DNA from 2 places in the Blautia sp. CGZ-1-C1 genome. Region 2 is predicted to be linked to the other one. Evidence: riboswitches for the same ligand, from Rfam matches in the RefSeq annotation. Region 2 holds a riboswitch; the other holds the start of a gene.
What was found. Region 2 has a riboswitch for thiamine pyrophosphate ahead of thiS (sulfur carrier protein ThiS). Riboswitches for the same ligand answer to the same signal wherever they lie in the genome.

Region 1 (7,840 bases), on a different contig from region 2:
GAGCAGGTGTGATTTATTGATAAATGCAATAAATCTCCTGCTTTTATTTTATTTTTTAATTTCTGATTCTTTAACTGCAAGAGTATAATGAAAGTTATAGTTTAACAGGATAAGAAGGACAGGAAATATATTTTTGAATTATTATAAGAAGGGCGGTGAGAAAAATGTATTATGTTGGAATTGATATTGGATCGACAGCTTCTAAAACGGTTGTGACTGGTGATAAGGAAATTAAATTTGTGCTTCCTACAGGTTGGAGTAGTAAGGAGACGGCTTCAGAAATTGCTTCAAGACTTCTGGCTGAAGGAATTGATGTAAAGGGTGAAGTGGTTCGAGTAGCCGCTACAGGGTATGGACGTGTGGCGGTGGATTATGCGGATTTTGTGATAACGGAGATTACGTGTCATGGAAGAGGCGGAAGAGAAATGGCGGGAAATGACTGCGCTATTATTGACGTAGGCGGTCAGGACACGAAGGTAATTCTGGTAGAGCAGGGGATGATCCAGGATTTTCTTATGAATGATAAATGTTCTGCAGGGACGGGCAAGTTTCTGGAGATTATGGCGAACAGGCTGGGAGTTACGATTGAGGAATTATTTGAACTGGCCTCACAGGGTAATGCGGTATCAATCAGTTCGCTATGTACGGTGTTTGCGGAGTCTGAAGTGATCAGTATGATCGGAGAGGGACGAAGCAGGGAAGATATTGCGGCGGGAGTGGTTCATTCTGTGGCAGAAAAGGTAGCTCAGCTTGCAAGGAGAAAACAGCTTCATGGGACAGTGATTCTTACGGGAGGACTGAGTGAATGTCCGTATTTTGCAGAGATTCTCTCGGAGAAACTGGAATGTAATGTCAGTGCTATGAGAGACGGAAGGTATGCAGGAGCACTTGGCGCGGCATTACTTGCAAGAGAGAAAACGAAATAAATGAAATAAAACTATATAAGAAAGAGAGGTACATATAAAATGGAAGTAATTAAAGATTTACCTGAAGTATTTGAGGAGTTTGCAGAGCAGAGGAAGAATTCATTCCTTGCAATTAAGAAGATTAAGGACCAGAATATTCCGGTTATTGGTTCTTACTGTACTTATTTTCCACAGGAGATCGCGATGGCGATGGGTGCGGCTTCTGTAGGTTTATGTTCGATGTCTGATGAGACGATTCCGGTGGCTGAGCAGACACTGCCGAAAAATCTCTGCCCATTGATCAAGGCAAGCTATGGTTTTGCAGTGACGGATAAATGTCCATTCTTTTATTTTTCAGATGTTGTAGTTGGAGAGACTACCTGTGATGGTAAAAAGAAAATGTATGAGTTTATGTCTGAGTTTAAAGATGTATTTATTCTGGAACTTCCGCATAAACAGACAGAGGCTGCATTGCAGTATTGGAAGAGTGAAATTATCCGATTCAAGGAATATCTGGAGAAGAAATTTGACGTGGAAATTACAGAGGAGAAACTGCGTGAAGCAGTTCGTATCAGTAATGAAGGACGTCGCGCATTGAAAGATTTCTATGAGTTGATGAAAATGGATCCGGCACCGATGAAAGGAGAAAATCTTTACAATGTTTTGTATGGAACAACCTTTAAATTTGACCGTTCTAAGGTTCCGGCAGAGATTGATGCACTGACAGCGAAGGTAAAAGAAGAATATGCAGCAGGCAAAAATGAAGGAAAGAAACATCGTATCCTGATCACAGGATGTCCAATGGGCGGAGCTACGATGAAAGTTGTGAAGGCCATTGAAGAAAACGGCGGCGTGGTTGTTGCTTTTGAAAACTGTTCCGGTGCAAAGAGTGTGGACAGACTGATTGATGAGAGTGATCCGGATATCTATGAGGCAATTGCGAGACGTTATCTGAATATCGGATGTTCAGTTATGACTCCGAATCCGAATCGTTTTGAGCTTCTGAATGAGCTGATTGATGAATATCAGGTAGAGGCAGTTGTGGAGATGACTTTACAGGCCTGTCATACATATAATGTGGAAGCCGGTAAGGTTGGCAGATTTGTAAGGGAAGAAAAGAAGATTCCGTATCTTCATGTGGAGACTGATTATTCTCAGTCGGATGTGGGACAGCTGAATACACGAATAGCTGCGTTGATCGAGATGCTGTAATTCAGGAGTGGGGTATGTGTATTTCTGTCAGTAGAGAAAGCTGAGTGTTAATATCCACTGGACGAATACATTTATCCACTGTGAATTATGTTTTGGTGAATAAGCTCAGAAAATACAAAGTAAATAATAACAGAAAAGGCATGCAAATCTTTTAAAAACAGAAAGAGTTTGCATGCTTTTTGCATTGCAGGAAAGATTAAGAAATGGTAAAGTAAATGCTGTGCTATAAAATTAAAAATAGGATTTTACTATAAATAAGTGGCAGTTACGGAGATTAAGGATAACGCTGCGAATGAAAAACCTATGAAAAATTGAGGGAAAGAAGGAGAATTTTACTTGGAAAAAAATAATCAAGGTACGCGGGAGGCGAATTCACTGGGACAAAATCCACTTGGTGTAGCACCGATGGGTGGACTGATCGCAAAGTTTGCGATTCCTGCGATTATCAGTATGCTGGTCAGCGCAATGTACAATATTGTGGACCAGATTTTTATCGGACAGGGTGTGGGAATGCTGGGAAATGCAGCTACCAATGTGGCATTTCCTGTTACGACGATTGCCACTGCACTGGCGTTGCTTCTGGGAATCGGAGGTGCGTCGAATTATAATCTGGAAATGGGAGCAGGACGGGAGAAGAAGGCCAGTGGGATTGCAGGTACGGCTTTATCTTCACTGGTAATCAGTGGTGTGATTCTTGCGGTGATTGTTCTGGTGTTTTTGAAACCGTTGCTGATATTGTTTGGGGCAACTACGGATGTGATGCCGTATGCGGTTGATTATACAGGAATTACTGCATTTGGACTTCCGTTTTACATTTTGTCTGTTGGCGGCAATCATGTTGTCAGAGCGGACAGAAGCCCGACTTATTCTATGACTTGTATTATGATAGGTGCGGTTATCAATACGATTCTTGATCCATTATTTATTTTTGTATTTGGATGGGGAATTAAGGGCGCTGCATGGGCAACTGTGATTGGGCAGATCGTTTCTGGAATTCTGGTAGTTGTATATTTTTGGAAATTCCGAAATATGAGTCTGACAAGTGAGATGCTGAAACCGAGAATGAGATACCTGAAGGCAATTATTTCACTGGGGCTTGCTTCCTGTATTAACCAGATTGCCATGGCAATTGTGCAGATCGTGCTGAATAATATTCTGCGTTATTATGGTGGAAATTCGGTTTATGGAAGTGATATTCCGATTGCGTGTGTTGGAGTTATTTCTAAGGTAAATCAGGTATTTATGGCTATCTGCATTGGAATTTCTCAGGGAAGTCAGCCAATCTGGGGATTTAATTACGGAGCGAAAAAATATGACAGAGTTCGACAGGCGTATTGTTATTCTGTAACTGCCTGTACGGTAATCGCAACGATATTCTTTTTATGTTTCCAGCTGTTTCCACACCAGATTGTGGGGATTTTTGGAACAGGAAGTGATCTGTATTTCCAGTTTGCGGAACGTTATCTGAAAATCTTTATGTTTATGACATTTGCAAATGGAATTCAGCCAATGTCATCCGGATTCTTTACATCTATTGGAAAGGCGAAGCTGGGTATTGTTATGTCACTGACACGACAGGTAATTTTCCTGTTGCCATTGATTGTTATCTTCCCGTTATTTATGGGAATTGATGGCGTGATGTATGCAGGTCCGATTGCTGATGCTGCGGCATTTGTGCTGGCGATTGTGTTTGCCAGAAGAGAGTTGGCGAAGATGCGTGGAGCGGAGGCGTAAGATACTTAAGAAATATAATAGAATAGCAAGAGTTTAACCGAATCAAGTAGCGAAAGCGGATGGCGAATATCCGATTGATTGTTATAAAAGCATATAGAATAAGAAATTTTTTATTTTAGTAAAAGAAAAAGTCCTTCCGAGATTAATGAGATAAGAATTTATCTGAAGCATCTGGAAGGACTTTTTTAATAGGAGGGTATTTTTAAGCTGCTTTCGATACATAGTTTTACACGGAATAACTGTTATGCAGTTTATTCGGAGAGACTTACTTGATTCGGCTAAAAAATATCCTGCTGTGTAAGATTATAAAACTGATCGAACAGTTCCACCTGGAAACTTCCGGGACCGGAGCTGTTTTTTTCTGCTTTTTCCCCGGCAATGCCAAATTCTGTAGCAGCAGATACGGCAGCAGTGAACGGATCGGTAACTGCCAGATAAGTAGCACAGATCATTCCAAGCATACATCCGGTTCCGGTAATCTGCGACATGGCAGGAGTGCCGCGCATAATGAATGTACATTTGTCGGCTGAGACAACCATATCTTCTTTTCCGGTAATAAGGAGTGTGGTGTTCCACTGAGCTGCTTTTTCCTGGAAGAGTTCCAGCAGGTGGGAACGGTTGGCGTCTGTGAGCGTATCCTGTGTACCTGCGTCGATACCGATCGCGTGAGCGGTCTGTCCGGACATCGCAAGGAGTTCGGACATATTTCCTTTTAGAAGTTCTGGCATATGAATGTTCATAAGTTTTTGCGCAAATTCATAGCGAAGAGTGCTACATGCAGTTCCTACCAGATCGAGCATGACTGGAATGTGAATGATGCCAGCAGTTTTTAAGGACTTCGGCATGGACTCCATACGGGCATCGGTGATGTTACCGAGGTTTAATGCCAGTGCCTGCGCGTGGCTGGTGATTTCGGCTACTTCCGCAGGGTGTTCTGCCATGATTGGGCGGCCTCCTGCCGCCAGGATGATATTGGCACAGTCATGGATAGAAATCGGATTAGTGATGCAGTGAATCAGCGGCTGTGCTGCTCTGGTGAGTTGTCTGGTTCTTGTCTGATTTTCGATCATATACTTTTGCTCCAAGGCTTTGCTGAAATTTGGCAAGCATTCCTGAGTGGCTTAATGCTTTCAGGAAGAAGTAGGCGATGGTACCGCCCATGCAGGTTGCTGCCAGAAACATTGGTGTGTAAAAGAATGCGTTCAGTCCACTTCTTCCCATAAGAAATGCCATGACAGGATAGGAAACCAGAGAACCGATAATACCGGTTCCGAAGATTTCACCGATCACTGCGCAGATGATTTTTCCATGGGATGCGCGGTAGAAAACACCGGATAAAAATGCACCGAATACGGCACCTGTCAGTGCCAGTGGTGGGATACCCATAAACATCATACGGATAATTCCGATGAGAGTGGCACACAGAAGTGAATACCATGGTCCCAGAAGTACGGAACAGACGATGTTGATCAGGTGTGCGGTCGGGCACATTCCCTCGATTCTCAGAATTGGTGAAATGACTACGCCGATGGCAACCATCATGGCGAGCATAACCATTCGGAATGTTTTTGCTCTGTCTGTGTTCATTGTGAACCTCCTTAAGTTGTAGAATATAAAAAATCTGCCGGAATAATACACTGGCAGATTTCGATTCATTCATACATTCCCTACGCTGGCATTATCCATATCAGGTGCGGTCGAAGATATATCTTCCTCTCAGCCTGTCACACAGGCTCCCGTTGTTATTATCCATATGCAAATTTTTTTACTGCTGTTAGGGTAACACAACAGTATGGAAAAGTCAATGAGAGATGATTGTAACCGGTTTTGGTTCGTGTTACAATTTAATCAAATCAAACAAGTAGCGAAGACGGATTGTGTATATCCGTCTGGTCTGTAAACTAGGTCAGGAGGATACGGTCATGGCGAAAAAATTTTGCATTACAGGAACTTGTGTTCCAGAGAAAAACTATATGGTAGATATCAGTGACAGAATTGACCGCATCACAAAAGATTACATCGAACAAGGACAATACTTCACGATAAACCGTGCGCGGCAGTATGGGAAAACAACGACTTTATTTTTACTGGAAAGAAAACTCAGGGAAGATTATCTGGTATTGAGTTTGAGTTTCGAGGCGGCAGATGAATATTTTGAATCTTTGACCAGTCTGGCAGAAGGACTGGTGCTTGATATTGGAGAATGTCTTCGGGAACAGAATGTTGCGGAGAAAACGGTAAATGACTGGATCAGCCCTCTTTCTGAAAAGTTTCCAATGCGTTCGCTTGGAATGAAAATCACATCATTGTGTAAATCATGTGGAAAAAAGATAGTTTTGATGATAGATGAAGTGGATAAAAGTTCTGATAATCAGATTTTTCTTTCTTTTCTCGGACTGCTGAGAGAGAAATATCTGAAATGGCAGCAGGGGAAGGATTCTACATTTCAGTCAGTGGTTCTGGCAGGTGTGCATGATGTAAAAACTTTAAAACTAAAACTGCATCCACAGGAGGAATCGAAGTATAACAGTCCATGGAATATTGCGGTAGATTTTCGCCTGGATATGAGCTTTTCAGTTAAAGATATTGAAAGCATGCTGAATGAATATGAGCAGGATCATCAGACGGGAATGGATATTCGGAAAATCAGCCAGCTGATTTATGATTATACAAGTGGTTATCCGTATCTGGTTTCGCGGATGTGCCAGATTATGGATGAGCGGATTTTGGGAACGGATGAATTTTTGACAAATGTGTTGGTATGGACAAAAGAGGGAGTTCTGGCAGCAGTGAAATTGTTATTAAAAGAGCCAAACACATTGTTTGATGATATGACGAAGAAATTGCTGGATTATCCTAAATTGAAAGAGATGATGCAGAGTATTTTGTTCTCAGGAGTAAGTTTTCCGTTTAAGAGAGAAACTCCGTTAATTGATCTGGGAGTGACATTTGGATTTCTTAAGGATAATCATGGAATTGTTGCGATTTCTAACAGAATTTTTGAGACACAGTTGTATGATTTGTTCTTAGCTGAGATGGCAATTAATGATGCGATGTATGTGGCGTCGGTTTCTGACCGGAATCAGTTTATTATTTCCGGAATGCTTCAGATGGATCTGGTTATGAAGAAATTTTATGAGCATTTTGAAGAAATTTATTCCGATAATGATCAGAAATTTATTGAGGAAAATGGAAGAAAATTATTCCTGCTGTATTTAAAACCAATCATTAATGGGACAGGAAATTATTATATTGAGGCGAGAACGCGAGATAATAAGAGAACAGATATTATTGTTGATTATAGGGGAAAGCAGTTTATCATTGAGCTGAAAATCTGGCATGGTGATGAGTATAATAAACGTGGGGAAAAGCAGTTGTTTGAGTATCTGGAAGCTTATAAGCAGGAGAGAGGATATCTTTTGAGCTTTAATTTTAATAAGCAGAAGAAGACAGGGATTCATGAGATAAGATACAAAGAGAAAAAGATTCTTGAGGTTGTGGTGTAGATGTCGGTTTGGTAAGTTTTATGTAGAAAGATTTGGAAATAAAATGCCTTGAAAATTTGAGAGGATATATTATATATACTCTTATATTCAAGGCATTTTGCTACTTTATACTTCTGATTACATTCCAGAAGGATTCAGAAATCGATAGCAGATTTGTCTGTTCCATAATTCTCCTGCTTTTGTAATGTGATATGGAAAGTCAAAATTGCCTGGGGCATCCAGGTAACTTTGAAATTCAAATGCAAGAGCACAGCTTGGGCTTGTGAGTTGATTATCTTTCAGCTTTATTCCGTTTTCAAAATAACCTCCAGAGTATATAACTGCGCAAGGAGCGTCAGATGTAATCTGAAGTTGAATGGAATTGTCTGGGGAAGTGCATGTCAGGTCAGGCGTATTTGGTGAAGACAACGGCATTGTAATTCTTTCATTTTTATCATGATTTGGACTATCATGGTTTAGGATAAATTCGTGATTAAATCCTTT
Region 2 (7,840 bases):
AATGAGAAGTGTATGGTGGAACTGATCGGGGATGGAATTCACATTCATCCTGTGACTGTGCGCAATACTTTCCGTCTCTTTGGAGACAGCAGAGTGATCCTGATCAGTGATTCTATGATGGCAACAGGTATGGAGAATGGAATTTATGAACTGGGTGGACAGGAAGTAACTATGAAGGACAGAAAAGCAACTCTGGCAGATGGAACGATTGCCGGTTCTGCGACATGCCTCTTTGGCTGTATGAAGAGTGTTATCTCCATGGGAGTACCGGAAAGAGAAGCGATTCTTGCCGCGACTGCGAATCCGGCAAGAAGTATTGGAATCTATGATGAGGTGGGTTCTCTCGCACCGGGGAAACGTGCGGATATTGTTCTGACAGATGATGAATTAAATGTTGTAAAAGTATTATAATTTTGCAATCTGATATTCTATGAGAAGGCACAGTAGTTGCAAAATATTGTAAATGATATAATTCAACAGGTATTAAATGGGGCAAAAAATTTTGCCCCTTGATTTCTTTAGGAGAAAATGATGACAAAAAAAGAAATTCTGGATGCGATCCATGGACAGATGATCATTTCCTGTCAGGCTGTAGAAGGAGAACCTTTATATGTAGAAGAGAAATCTATTATGTATCTGATGGCGCGCGCGGCAAAACAGGCCGGAACACCTGCAATCCGTACCAGTAGTATCAGAGATGTGATCGCAATTAAAGAAGAAACCGGCCTCCCTGTAATCGGTCTTGTAAAGGTTCAGTATCCCGGATATGAAGGATTTATCACACCTACGATGAAGGAAGTAGACGATTTAGTTGCTGCCAGTTCTGACATTGTTGCGCTGGACTGTACGCTTCGAAAACGTGGCGATGGTTCTACAGTCAATGAATTTATGGCGCAGGATCAGAGAAAAATATCCGGATATTATTCTGATGGCGGATATTTCCGATTATCAGGAAGGGATCAACGCATGGAAATGTGGGGAGATATTGTTAGGAACAACTATGAGCGGTTATACAGCTTATACATCTTCAGTAAGTGATGGACCGGATTATGAACTAATGGAAAGATTATCCAGGGATATAAACATTCCTGTTATCGGAGAAGGCAGAATTCATTACCCGGATCAGGCGGTAAAGGCGTTACAGACAGGAGTTTGGGCGATAGTTGTAGGAGGAGCGATTACACGCCCTCTGAGAGATTGCAATGCGTTTCCAGAATGCGATTAAAGAAAGCAGATAGAATATTCCATACTGCTCCCGAAGGAGAACCGGCCATTGAAAATCATTGGCAGAGAGCTGTCAGTGGGGCAGATTTTACAGATACAATTTAACGCTGTACAACATTTGTACTGATTGCATAAATTCGTGCCGTATGCCTCGGGAATTTGGCATATTGATGCAAAAACACCTTTCGGAATAGTAGCGTGTAAACAGTAACAATATTAAGATGCATGTGCTTGACACATAAGATAGAATATGTAAGACTCTTATTATAATGATATATCAGTTATAGATAAAAGATACAATGAAAATTGATATATAATATAATAAGAGTCTTTTTGTAGAAAGGGAAATATAAATGAAATTAGTAATCGTACGACATGGAGATCCGGATTATTCGATTGATTCACTTACTGAGAAAGGATGGAAAGAGGTAGAATATCTCTCAGAAAAATTGTCAAAGTTTGATGTAAAAGAGTTCTATGTTTCTCCACTTGGAAGAGCAAAAGACACCGCTTCTCTGACCTTGAAAAAGATGAATCGCACCGCTGTAGAATGTGACTGGCTGAGAGAGTTTGACGTTCTGATCGACCGTCCTGATGTTACAGACCGAAAGATTATCTTATGGGACTGGCTTCCGCAGGACTGGACGAAGGACGAGCGATTTTATCAGTATGACCACTGGTTTGAAAACGAAAGATTACAGAAAGCGGATGCAAAAGGCTATTATGACTATGTGACGGGAAAGTTTGATGAACTTCTGGCGTCTCATGGATATGTGCGGGAGGGACATTACTATAGAGCTGAGAAGGCAAATAATGATACACTGGTATTTTTCTGCCATTTTGGGTTGGAGTGTGTGTTACTTAGCCATCTGTTAAGTGTGTCTCCGATGGTGATGTGGCATGGATTTTGTGCTGCACCAAGTTCTGTTACAACAATAAATACCGAGGAGCGAAGAGAAGGAATTGCGAGCTTCCGTATCAGTGCATTTGGTGATATTTCACATCTTTATGCACATGATGAACCACCGGCATTTGCTGCCAGATTTTGTGAAACATATGATAATAAAGAGGAGCGCCACGACTGAATATATATGGTAGAAAGGAAATAAAAATATTGATATCAAAGACAATGAAAGCAATTTTGCATACACTTTCCTATGGAAATATAGAGGTAGAAAATTCCAGAAAAATGGCAGACCTGAAACAGTTGGATGCCACACGTATTTTTTTGAAAAAACTGGATGCCAAAGTTTATAATGACGATTATGAAGTACCGATCAGATTGTATTTTCCGACGGAGGAAGCGATGCAGGCAGGGATTGTGGAAGGAAATACCTTTCCAATTCTGCTGTTCTTCCATGGCGGAGGCTGGGTAACTGAGAGTGTAGAGAATTATGATCGTGTCTGCTCCAGAATGGCTCAGGCAACTGCACATATCGTGGTTTCCGTAGAATACAGGCTGGCGCCGGAACATAAATTTCCGATTCCATTGGAGGATTGTTATGCTGCGGCAAAAGCGCTTTATATGAACCAGCTGATTCTGAATACAGACCCCGAGAAGATTACGATCATCGGTGACAGTGCGGGTGGAAATCTGACTGCGGCAGTGTGTCTGATGGCGAGAGACAGAGGTGAGTTTACACCGCGTCGGCAGATACTTATCTATCCGGCATTGGGAAACTGTTATACAGAGGAATCACCATACAGATCAGTACATGAAAATGGCAGTGATTATCTGCTGACAGCGGTAAAAATGGAGGATTACCTTACTCTTTATCAAAGGACAGCAGAGGACAGACAGAACCCATACTTTGCGCCGATTCTTGAAAAAAATCTGAGAAATCTGCCGGAAACATTAATTCTTACAGCAGAATATGATCCTCTCAGAGACGAAGGGGAAGTATATGGAAGAAAGCTTCAGGCGGCAGGAAATCATGTGGAAGTTTATAGAATTCACGGAGCGTTTCATGGATTTTTTGCACTGGGGATTAAGTTTCTGCATGTACAGGAAAGCTTCCAGTATATTAATGGATTTTTGAATAAAAGTTATGAGAAAATCCTTTAATCGAATTAAGTAAGTGACGAAAGAGGATAATGAGAAAGAAAGCAGGAAAACTATGGATACAGGATATTCAAAATGGAGAAAACTGGATAATGCAGCACTGGCATTTCCACTGGTAAGCGGAAAAAATGATACCAGAGTATTTCGTTTTTACTGTCAGTTAAAAGAAAAGGTCGACGGAGAAATTCTTCAATCCGCGCTGGATCAGACAATGGAGAAATATCCATTATTTCAGGCGGTTTTGCGAAAAGGATTGTTCTGGTTTTATCTGGAACACAGAGATATCAGAGCGGTTGTAAAACAGGAGACAGAACCGCCATGCAGCCGCCTGTATATTCCGGATAAAAAATCTCTTTTATTTCAGGTGACTTATGATAAAGACAGGATTAACTTCGAGGTGTTTCATGCATTGACAGACGGCACCGGAGCAATGCATTTTTTGCAGGAATTGGTGCAGAATTATCTTATTCTGGCTCATCCGCAGGACGATATTCCGCGAATAGAAAATGCAGAAGAAGTCACTCATGGAGATAAAGAAGAGGACAGTTTTTCGCAGTATTATTCTTCCGATATGCCAAAGAATAAAGAGAAGAAAGAGACAGCAGTGAAGCTGAAAGGTGAGAAGTTGGTTCATTCAGATATGCATATCACAGAGGTGGTTCTTTCGGTGAAGGATATTCATCAGAAGGCGCGTTCTTATGGTGCTTCTATCACAGTATTGTTAACTGCAATGATGTTATGTTCTATCAGAGAAGAAATTCCGAAAAACCAGCAGAAACGACCGGTAACATTAATGATACCGGTGAATCTGAGAAATTATTTTCCATCTCAGTCCATGACAAACTTCTTTGGCTGGATTGAAGTCGGATATACATTTTCAGAAACAACAACCTTTGAAGAAGTAGTAGCAGATGTAAAAAGGCAGTTTGAGCAGGAACTTGTGAAAGATAAAATTGCCATGCATATGAATGGCTATGTAAGAATCGAAAAGAATCCTTTTGTGAGAGCTGTTCCGCTGGAGATTAAGAAATATTTCCTGATGATAGGCGCTAATCTGGGAAGCAGAAGTATTACTGCAGTTTATTCTAATATTGGTATTATCCGTCTTCCGGAAGAGTATAAAGAATACATTCAGCATTTTGGGATATTTGCCAGTCCCAATTCACTCCAGATATGTTCCTGTTCTTATGGAGATGAAATGGTTCTGGGATTTACTTCCAAGATACCGGATGACAGTATTCAGAGAAATTTTCAGAGAATGCTTGGTGAAGAACAAGTTGCTCATCGGGAACTGAAGAATGAATTTCCAGGATATGGAGAGAAACAGAAACTGGAGAAGAAAGAGAACCAGAGAATTGTTCAGACTTTCAGTTTTCTGTGTCTGGCGATAGCGGTGGCCTGTGGGATGATTAATTTTATGACCGCCGGTATGTTAAACTGGTTCTGGTTTGCAGGTGCGGGATGTGCCTGTGCCTGGCTGGTAGTTATGGTAGCATATTTTAAAAGAAGGAACATTCTTAAGAATGAAATGTGGCAGCTATTGATCATATCTGTGATAGCAATTTTTTGGGATTGGTTTATCGGATGGAGAGGCTGGTCTGTAGATTTTGTTCTTCCTTTTGGGGCATTGGCGGTACAGTTTTCCATTCCTGTAATTGCAAAAGTGAACCGTCTGGAACGGGAAGAATACCTGTTTTATCTTGTTCAGGCAGGTGTTGCGGGACTGATTCCAATAGTTCTTGTATGGACGGGAATTGTGAGATTGGTATATCCTTCGGTTGTCTGTGCGGGGATTAGTTTTCTCACTGTGGCGGCATTATTTATTTTCTGTCTCAAAGATACTCTGCAGGAGTTTCATAAAAAACTTAGAATGTAGTTGACATGTAGACTGCAAAATATTATACTTTATTACTGTAAAAGAACAGGGGAGCTTGTGACAGCAGGCTGAGAGGAAGTCATCAACTTCGACCCTTATACCTGATTTGGATAATGCCAACGTAGGAACGTATATGATAGTGAATTTACGGGAGATACTTTGGTATCTCCTTTTTTATGTGGCTATATGATATCTATCTGAAACAGGAGTAGTTACCGAATATAAAATGAACAGTAACTACAGCAATTTGCATTATTTTGTGGAATTGCTATAGTGTATCAACAAGAGAAAACAACTTGTTGGTAGACTTGAATTGAATATTGGAAAAATGAGAGTGAACAGAGTTCATGAAGGGGTGCACCACCGCGGGTACATTCTTTTGTGGACTCCTTTTTTATACTATTGGAAATTCTTCCATATTGTTTCGTTGATATGAAAATATGGAAAAATGTCTGTTTTACTCCCATTTATTTCCGGGAAAGGAGAGGAACATGTTTACAGTAAACGGAACGAAAAAAGAACTGCCGGGTGTATTTTCTGTGAAAGAATATCTGGAACAGAATGGATATGTGATCAGTCAGATCGCAGTAGAGTTAAATGAAGAAATTCTGCCAAAAACAGAGTATGTGAGCACTGTTTTGAAGGATGGAGACGTAATGGAAATAGTAAGCTTTATGGGTGGCGGAAGCTGCTGATACAAGTAAGTCCCCACCCACTGCTTATTGCTCTTCGCAACCTCCGCAGGGGACTTACTTGATTCGGTTAAACAACTATGATATTTCAGGAAAGAAGGACATAAATAATGAGTACAATTGCAAACACAAATAATGAAAAGAAATACGAGGACAAATTAGTTTTAGGAGGACATGAATTTACCTCCCGTTTTATTCTGGGATCAGGTAAATTTTCACTGGATCTGGTGAAAGCATGTATCGAAAAAGCAGATGCACAGATTATTACACTGGCTTTACGTCGCGCAAATGAAGGCGGACTTGCAAATATTCTGGATTATATTCCAAAGAATGTGACCTTGCTTCCGAACACATCAGGAGCAAGAAATGCACAGGAGGCAGTCCGTATCGCCAGATTATCAAGAGAGATCGGATGCGGAGATTTCGTAAAGATTGAAGTTATGCATGATTCTAAATATCTTCTTCCGGATAATTATGAGACAATCAAAGCAACAGAGATTCTTGCAAAAGAAGGCTTTGTGGTAATGCCATATATGTATCCTGATTTAAATGTTGCAAGAGATCTGGTAAACGCAGGAGCAGCCTGTATCATGCCGCTGGGTTCTCCGATTGGATCAAATAAAGGTCTCTGCACAAAAGAATTTATACAGATTCTGATTGATGAGATTGACCTTCCAATCATTGTAGATGCAGGAATCGGAAGACCTTCCCAGGCGTGCGAAGCCATGGAGATGGGAGCTTCAGCAGTAATGGCAAATACTGCGATTGCAACAGCCGGGGATGTACAGGTGATGGCAGAAGCATTTAAGAAAGCTATTGAAGCAGGAAGAAGTGCTTATCTGTCTGGTCTTGGCCGTACATTAGACAAAGGCGGCAGTGCATCTTCTCCGCTGACGGGATTCCTTCATGATTAAGATATTTTTATTTAGTATATATAACATATTACATAAATTTGGAGGAAATATAAGATGGAAGCAGAAACAAAAACAATTCCAGAACACGGGGAACATTTTAATGAAAGTATTGTAAATGAAGTGATTCTGGAGGACATGAAAAAAAACAGAATCGATCATATGAAATATCTTCCTGGAATGGAAGTTCTGGAAGAGTCAGATGTAATGGAGCAGGTAATCTCCGCAATGCAGGAATATGATTATGATAAATATACAGAAGCAGATGTGCGCAGGGCATTGGCGCATGATAACCGTACTTTGGAAGATTTTCAGGCATTGCTTTCTCCGGCAGCATTGCCGTTGCTGGAAGAGATTGCACAGGCAGCACAGATAGAAACAAGAAAACATTTTGGAAACAGTGTATATATGTTTACACCGATTTATATCGCTAATTACTGCGAAAATTATTGTATTTATTGTGGATTTAACTGCCATAATAAGATTCGCAGGGCACAGTTAAATGAAGAAGAAATCGATAAAGAAATGGCTGCAATTGCAAAGACAGGACTACAGGAAATTCTGATTCTGACAGGAGAAAGCAGAGCGAAATCGGACGTAAAATATATTGGAGAAGCATGTAAGATTGCAAGAAAATATTTCAAAGTTATTGGTCTCGAAGTATATCCGATGAACTCTGATGAGTATGCGTATCTGCATGAATGCGGAGCAGATTATGTAACTGTTTTTCAGGAAACATATAATTCCGATAAGTATGAGACTCTGCATCTGGCAGGACATAAACGTATTTTTCCATACCGTCTGAATGCGCAGGAACGTGCATTAAAAGGTGGAATGCGAGGCGTAGGATTTGCAGCACTTCTGGGACTTGATGATTTCCGGAAAGATGCCTTTGCAACGGGATATCATGCATGGCTGCTCCAGCGAAAATACCCTCATGCAGAGATTGCTTTCTCCTGCCCGAGACTTCGCCCGATCATTAATAATGACAGAATCAATCCGATGGATGTACATGAGCCACAGCTGCTTCAGGTAGTATGTGCATATCGATTATTTATGCCATTTGCAAGCATTA

Region 1: it holds a riboswitch for thiamine pyrophosphate, as region 2 does, so the genes downstream of both, thiW (energy coupling factor transporter S component ThiW) here and thiS (sulfur carrier protein ThiS) in region 2, are expected to answer to the same signal.

Annotation. Positions count from the first base shown of each region.
Region 1 is NZ_JBWLUT010000171.1:1,073-8,912, forward strand. It holds gene AC058W_RS15670 (acyl-CoA dehydratase activase) at 165-926, shown strand; gene AC058W_RS15675 (double-cubane-cluster-containing anaerobic reductase) at 966-2,117, shown strand; gene AC058W_RS15680 (MATE family efflux transporter) at 2,523-3,851, shown strand; gene thiM (hydroxyethylthiazole kinase) at 4,130-4,921, opposite strand; gene thiW (energy coupling factor transporter S component ThiW) at 4,851-5,438, opposite strand; TPP riboswitch at 5,498-5,601, opposite strand; gene AC058W_RS15695 (GxxExxY protein) at 5,774-7,357, shown strand; gene AC058W_RS15700 (aldose epimerase family protein) at 7,475-7,840, opposite strand, start outside.
Region 2 is NZ_JBWLUT010000061.1:25,508-33,347, reverse strand. It holds partial or broken gene nagA (N-acetylglucosamine-6-phosphate deacetylase) at 1-411, shown strand, start outside; partial or broken gene AC058W_RS04590 (N-acetylmannosamine-6-phosphate 2-epimerase) at 532-1,238, shown strand; gene AC058W_RS04585 (histidine phosphatase family protein) at 1,578-2,309, shown strand; gene AC058W_RS04580 (alpha/beta hydrolase) at 2,354-3,289, shown strand; gene AC058W_RS04575 (DUF6320 domain-containing protein) at 3,342-5,162, shown strand; TPP riboswitch at 5,200-5,308, shown strand; gene thiS (sulfur carrier protein ThiS) at 5,654-5,857, shown strand; gene AC058W_RS04565 (thiazole synthase) at 5,965-6,768, shown strand; gene thiH (2-iminoacetate synthase ThiH) at 6,823-7,840, shown strand, end outside.